Paenarthrobacter nicotinovorans: one gene and its partner. The protein of the gene in region 2 interacts with the protein of the main gene of each other region in a pairwise test. Links are inferred from orthologs where the notes say so. Each region holds a gene or a part of one and is shown on either strand. Other genes may lie near its edges. The genes, in order: JMY29_RS09760 and topA.

The links.
Region 1: the proteins of topA (region 2) and JMY29_RS09760 interact in binary tests that used the Escherichia coli proteins (3 or more experiments, as listed by UniProt). The link is inferred for Paenarthrobacter nicotinovorans from one-to-one orthologs.

Annotation. Positions count from the first base shown.
Region 1 is NZ_CP089293.1:2,089,089-2,092,296, forward strand. What follows is about bases 34-2,924. They hold JMY29_RS09760 (IMPACT family protein), read right to left. Parts: upstream 1,879-2,924; coding sequence 1,189-1,878; downstream 34-1,188. Other genes in these bases: rpsA (30S ribosomal protein S1), read left to right, coding at 34-1,091; coaE (dephospho-CoA kinase), read left to right, coding at 1,901-2,924. Also shown: more of rpsA, read left to right, coding at 1-33; more of coaE, read left to right, coding at 2,925-3,139; excinuclease ABC subunit UvrB, read left to right, coding at 3,169-3,208.
Region 2 is NZ_CP089293.1:3,435,269-3,438,822, forward strand. What follows is about bases 26-3,262. They hold topA (type I DNA topoisomerase), read right to left. Parts: upstream 2,950-3,262; coding sequence 226-2,949; downstream 26-225. Other genes in these bases: JMY29_RS15910 (SseB family protein), read right to left, coding at 26-160; JMY29_RS15920 (ArsR/SmtB family transcription factor), read right to left, coding at 3,074-3,262. Outside these bases: more of JMY29_RS15910, read right to left, coding at 1-25; more of JMY29_RS15920, read right to left, coding at 3,263-3,554. UniProt on the Escherichia coli protein: Releases the supercoiling and torsional tension of DNA, which is introduced during the DNA replication and transcription, by transiently cleaving and rejoining one strand of the DNA duplex.

The DNA of each region.
Region 1 (3,208 bases), 1.3 Mb from region 2 along the record:
TTACCGGTACCGTCATCGAGGTTGTCAAGGGTGGCCTCATCCTGGACATCGGCCTGCGCGGCTTCCTGCCCGCATCCCTCGTCGAGATGCGTCGCGTCCGCGACCTCGCTCCGTACATCGGTCAGCAGATCGAAGCCAAGATCATCGAGCTCGACAAGAACCGCAACAACGTTGTTCTGTCCCGCCGTGCATGGCTCGAGCAGACCCAGTCCGAGGTTCGCTCCACGTTCCTCAACAAGCTGGAAAAGGGCCAGGTTCGTCCGGGCGTTGTTTCCTCCATCGTCAACTTCGGTGCATTCGTGGACCTGGGCGGCGTAGACGGCCTCGTTCACGTTTCCGAGCTGTCCTGGAAGCACATCGACCACCCGTCCGAGGTTGTCGAGGTTGGCCAGGAAGTCACCGTCGAGGTCCTCGAAGTGGATCTGGACCGCGAGCGTGTCTCCCTGTCGCTCAAGGCTACGCAGGAAGATCCGTGGCAGACCTTCGCCCGCACCCACGCCCTCGGCCAGGTTGTTCCGGGTAAGGTCACCAAGCTGGTTCCGTTCGGTGCGTTCGTTCGCGTCGAAGACGGCATCGAAGGCCTCGTCCACATCTCCGAGCTGGCTGTCCGCCACGTGGAGCTCGCCGAGCAGGTTGTCTCCGTTGGCGACGAACTGTTCGTCAAGGTCATCGACATCGACCTCGAGCGTCGTCGCATCTCCCTCTCCCTCAAGCAGGCCAACGAGGGCGTGGACGCTGACAGCACCGAGTTCGATCCCGCTCTGTACGGCATGGCCGCTGAGTACGACGAAGAGGGCAACTACAAGTACCCTGAGGGCTTCGACCCCGAGTCGAACGAATGGCTCGAAGGCTACGAGACCCAGCGCGCCGCTTGGGAGCAGCAGTACGCTGACGCCCAGACCCGTTGGGAAGCCCACAAGAAGCAGGTTGCCCAGCACGCTGCCGACGACGCTGCTGCTGCAACGTCCGGTGAGAGCGATTCCGGCACCACCAGCTACTCCTCGGAGCCGGCTGCTGCTGAGTCCAACGCTGGCACCCTGGCGTCCGACGAAGCACTCGCCGCACTGCGCGAGAAGCTGACCGGCAACTAATTCCGCCGCCCTCACGGGATGTGCTGAATAGCCAAAGAAGGACCCCTGCCTCCGGGCAGGGGTCCTTCTGTTTTGCGGTCAATCTGTTGGCGCATTCTTAGGCCGGAACGTCAATCCATTCGGTACCCTCGGGACGGAGGAGTGAGCTGCCTGCGGTCAGTGCCGCCACCCGGGCGTGGGCATCGCCAATCTCAGTGGCTGAGTCCTCCAGCGCTATGCGCAGGACCGCATGCCGTTCTTCATACGCGGTTTCAGCCATGACATATCCGGCATTCCGGAGTTCGTTCTCCAAACGCCCGGCTTCGGCATGGGCGACCTCTACGGCGCAGAGCCGCAGACGCCGTCGCTGAACCAGGGGAGCCAGGTCCAGGGCCGTCGAGACCGATTCCGAATAGGCACGGACCAGCCCGCCCGCCCCCAGCAGAATTCCGCCGAAATAGCGTACGACGACGGCAGCGACGTCGCTGAGGTCGGTCACCCCGGGCGCCGACTCACGTTTGATAAGGGCTTCGAGCATCGGTATGCCCGCGGTACCGGAGGGTTCGCCGTCGTCGTTCGATCGCTGGATCATCCGGTCCGGTCCGATGACGAACGCCGAGCAGTGGTGGCGGGCGTCGTGGAACTCGCGCCGTAGCCCGGCCACCAACGCGCGGGCGGAATCCTCATCCGGCACCCTGCGGAGCACGGTGATGAAACGCGACCGCCGGATTTCCAGTTCGTGGCGGAAGTCGGGCCCTGCCCGGAGCGTCGTGTACCGGGTCGCACGGCTTTCTTCCTCAATTTCCACCGCTTCAGTCTAGTGTTGAGGGGTGCTGAAAATCGGACTGACGGGCGGCATCGCCTCAGGCAAATCGGTGGTGGCATCCAGGCTCCGGGAGCTGGGGGCACTGCTCATAGACGCGGATGTTATCGCCCGGCAAGTAGTGGAACCCGGGACACCGGGGCTGGAACAGGTTGTTGAAGCCTTCGGTCCTGGCATCCTGGATCACGACGGCGGGCTCGACCGACCGAAGCTGGGTTCCATCGTGTTCCGGGAACCGGCTCAGCGCGAAATCCTGAACGCCATCGTCCACCCGCTCGTCCGCAAGTCCGCGGCCGCCATCATGAACGGCGCCGGTGCGGGTGACATCGTGGTGCAGGACATCCCGCTGCTGGTGGAAACCGGACAGGGCAGCACCTTCCACCTGGTGCTGGTAGTGGATGCGCCTGATGAGCTGCGTGTCCAACGGATGGTGGAGCTTCGAGGCATGACGCCGGAGGACGCGCGTTCCCGCATGGCCGCGCAGGCCTCCAGGGCGGAGCGCCAAGCTGCAGCCGACGTCATCCTGGACAATTCCGGCAGTCGGGAGGATCTACTTGCCGCGGTTGATGCACTGTGGGAGCGGCGTCTGGTGCCTTTTGCGGAAAACATCAAGAGTGGTGTCCGCGCGCCCCGGACAGATGGCCCCGTCCTTGTTGCCCCGAATGGGGAATGGGCACGGCAGGCCGAACGGCTGGCAGCCCGCGTCGCCCTGGCCGCTCCGGATGCGATTCTGGCCGTTGACCATATCGGCTCAACCTCTGTGCCGGGCCTGGCCGCGAAGGATGTCATCGACCTTCAACTGACAGTGCGCGATCTCGAGACGGCCGACCGGATCTCGCCCCTGCTTGGCGCAGCCGGATTCCCAGCAGTGCAGCACGTTCGCGGGGACACCCCGAAGCCCTCCCACCCTTCTCCGGAATCCTGGCAAAAGCGCTTCCATGCCAACGCCGATCCCGGCAGGGCTGTGAACCTTCACGTTCGGAAGGCTGGATCGCCCGGCTGGTATTACGCCCTGTTGTTCCGGGACTGGCTGCGCGCCGACCCTGCAGCCCGCGCTGAGTATGAGGCCCACAAACGCGGCCTGGCCGGGGCCCATGCGGGGGACAAGGACAGTGCAGCCTATGCCGAAGCCAAAGAGCCGTGGTTCACTGACGTGGCGTGGCCGCAGATGGAGGAGTGGGCCAAACGCACCGGCTGGGCACCGCCGTCGTATTCATCTTCCGCTGAGCGCAAACGCGGACAGTAGCTGTCCGGGGTCGGGGGTAGATTTGATGTATGAGCCTTGCCCAGGAAATCAACCGTGTCGTCGCACCCT
Region 2 (3,554 bases):
CAGGTCCGTCCACCGCTTCCGAGCTGACGAGGTAGACCTCGTTGTTCAGGAAAGCGAGGATGACGTCCACGGGGTTCGCGTCCGGCTGGTCGGCCAAGGCGAGCTTCGCCTCGAGGTCGTTCAAGGGTCCGTTGTCCGGGGAATCCGTCTGTTCAGTCATGGTTCTACTCGACCACGATGACGGCCGGGACGCAATTCGCGAATGCTTCCCCGCCGACGTCCCGGCTACTTCCTCGCCGCGGCTTTCTTCGCCGGGGCCTTACGTGTGGTGGTCCGCTTGACCGGTCCCTTGGCCCGCTTTTCAGCCAAGAGCTCGACGGCGCGTTCCCGGGTCAGTTCCTCAAGCGAGGTTGAGCGCGGGACAGTAATGTTCGTGACGCCGTCCGTGATGTAGGGCCCGAAGCGGCCTTCCTTCACGACGATGTTCTTCTCCGACACTGGGTCAGGGCCGAACTCGGCCAAGGGCGGGACGGCTGCCCGCGCTCCACGTTGTTTGGGCTGCGAGTAGATCTCCAACGCCTGGTCCAGAGTGATCGTGAAGATTTCCTCTTCGGATCCGATGGACCGCGAGTCCGTGCCCTTCTTCAAGTACGGACCAAAACGGCCGTTCTGGACTGTAATGGGGTTGCCCTCGGCGTCCTCGCCCAGGACCCTCGGAAGGCTCATGAGCTGCAACGCTTCATCCAGGGTCACGCTGTCCACCGTCATGGACTTGAAGAGCGAACCGGTGCGCGGCTTTGCCTTGACCGGCTTCTTCGGAGGCTTGGGCTTGCCGTTCTTGTAATACTCGACCGGTTGGTTGGCCAACTGTTCCTCGGTCATTTCCGGGATGATCTCGGTGACGTAGGCACCGTAGCGACCATTCTTTGCCACAACCGTGTGACCGGTGTGCGGGTCGGTTCCCAGAACGCGTTCCTCGGGAGCGGCTGTCTCCATGAGCTCTTTGGCTTTTTCGGCCGTGAGCTCGTCGGGAGCGAGTTCCTCAGGGACATTGGCGCGGGCAGACTCAACTACCTCGCCCGTCTTCTCATCCACTGTGGGGATGGAGCTCTCCAAGTAGGGTCCGAACTTGCCAACGCGCAGCGTGATGCCTTCTGCGATCGGCACCGAGTTGATTTCCCGCGCATCAATTTCGCCCAGGTTGTTGACGATGCTCAGCAGGCCGGGATCGGCGTCTTCACCGTAGTAGAAGTGCTTGAGCCAGGCGGTACCCGCTGCCTGGCCGTTGGCGATCTTGTCCAGGTCGCCTTCCATGTCGGCCGTGAACTCGTAGTCCACGTAGTCCGTGAAGTGCTGCTCCAGCAACCGGATCACCGAGAAGGCAATCCAGCTGGGAACCAGGGCAGAGCCCTGTTTCCGGACGTATCCGCGGTCCTGGATGGTGGAAATCGTGGACGCATACGTGGATGGGCGGCCGATGCCGCGCTTTTCCAGCTCTGCGGTGAGGGACGCTTCCGTGTACCGCGGGGGCGGGGACGTTTCGTGGCCAACAGCAACGATGTCCGAAGCAGTCAGGGAATCGTCCTTGGCAACGTTCGGCAGGCGGCGGGCTTCATCGGATTCGTCGTCGCCGCGGCTTTCGTCCTTGCCCTCTTCGTAGGCAGCAAGGAAGCCGGGGAACGTAATGACGGTGCCGGAGGCGGAGAACTCTGCGTCACGTCCATCGGCGGCAACTGCGCCCAGGCGGATCGTGGCAGTGGATCCCTTGGCATCGGCCATCTGCGAGGCGACGGTGCGCTTCCAGATGAGTTCGTACAACCGGAATTCGTCGCCGCTAAGCTGCTTGGCAACCTGGGCCGGAGTGCGGAAGGAGTCACCAGCGGGGCGGATGGCTTCGTGGGCTTCCTGGGCGTTGGCCGCCTTGTTTGCGTAAACGCGCGGGCTCTGGGGTACGTACTCGGGTCCGTACAGTTCAGCAGCCTGGCGGCGGGAAGCGGTGAGCGCTTCATCGCTCAGCGCCGAGGAGTCGGTACGCATATAGGTGATGTAGCCGTTTTCATACAGGCGCTGCGCGATCTGCATGGTGCTCTTGGAGGAGAACCGGAGCTTGCGGCCGGCTTCCTGCTGCAACGTCGAGGTTGTGAACGGAGCTGCAGGCCGGCGCGTGTACGGCTTGGTGTCTACCGAACGGACACGGAAATCAGCGTTTTCCAGCCCTGACGCCAGAGACGTGGCCAGTTCCTCGTTGAGATGGACAACGTTGCTGGACGTGAGCTGGCCGTTGTCGTTGAAGTCGCGGCCGCTGGCCACCTTGGCACCATCCACGGCGGCGAGCTTGGCCTTGAAGGATCCTGATCCTGCGCCGAACTGACCCGTCAGGTCCCAGTACGAGGCTGCCCGGAAGGCCATCCGTTCGCGTTCACGGTCCACGACCATGCGGGTCACCACGGATTGCACGCGGCCCGCCGAGAGTCCGCGGGCTACTTTGCGCCACAGCACGGGGGAAATTTCATAACCGTAGAGCCGGTCTAGGATACGGCGGGTTTCCTGGGCATCGACCAGCGCCGTGTCGACGTCGCGCAGGTTGTCCATGGCCCGGTGGATGGCTTCCTTGGTGATTTCACCAAAGGTCATCCGGTATACGGGAACCTTGGGCTTCAGGACCTCCAGGAGGTGCCACGCGATGGCTTCGCCTTCGCGGTCCCCATCGGTTGCGAGGTAGAGAGCGTCAGCATCTTTCAGCTGGGCTTTGAGCTCGGCAACCTTTTTCTTCTTGTCGGGAGACACCACGTAGTAAGGCTTGAAGTCGTTTTCGATGTCCACCGCGAACTTGCCCAGCGAAGTCTTCTTCAGTTCTGCAGGGAGGTCTGACGGCTGGGGAAGATCCCGGATATGGCCGATAGAAGCCTCGACGATGAAGCCCTCGCCAAGGTACTTGGCGATGGTCTTGCTCTTGGCCGGAGACTCCACGATCACGAGTTTCTTGCCGGTTTTTGCCTTGCTGGGCACGGTGCTCCTACAGAAAAAATGTGTAATTGGGCTGCTGCCCATATTGGCCTAGTTCACCATAGTTTGCAGAATCCTGCGTTTTGGCCAGGGAAACCAGGCGGTCCTTCGGGGACCTGGGATGGTGCTATTGGCCCGGTGCCACGCGGTCGTCAGGGATCATTGACCACAAGGTTGCCATTCGCTGCGCACCCTCGGGAATCCGGGTGGGATCCTCGAGTTCGTACTCCCGCACAACCTCCCGGATCCTGTCCGCAAGCTCTTTCCTCTGCGGGTTGGTCAGGTACAGCAGGTTGCTTGAGAGGACCACGGCTGCAGGCTCCTCCCCCGTTTCCCCCCGCTGACGCCGCTCACCCCGGGCTTTGGCAAATGCCGATGCCCTGCGCCGGAAGGCGTCCAGTTCCAGGTCCACCACTGCGATCTCCGGGCTGGCGACGCTGCCTCCGGAAATCGTGAAGTCCGTCCCTGCCGCTTTCCAACGCCTTTCACGGGCATCTCCCGAGTTCTCCGCCGGTGCCACAATTCCCCACTTTTGGAGAGCACGGAGGTGGTAGCTCATGGCGCTCGGGGTCAGGCCCGTCCTGGCGGCAAGTTCGGTGGCCGTGTGG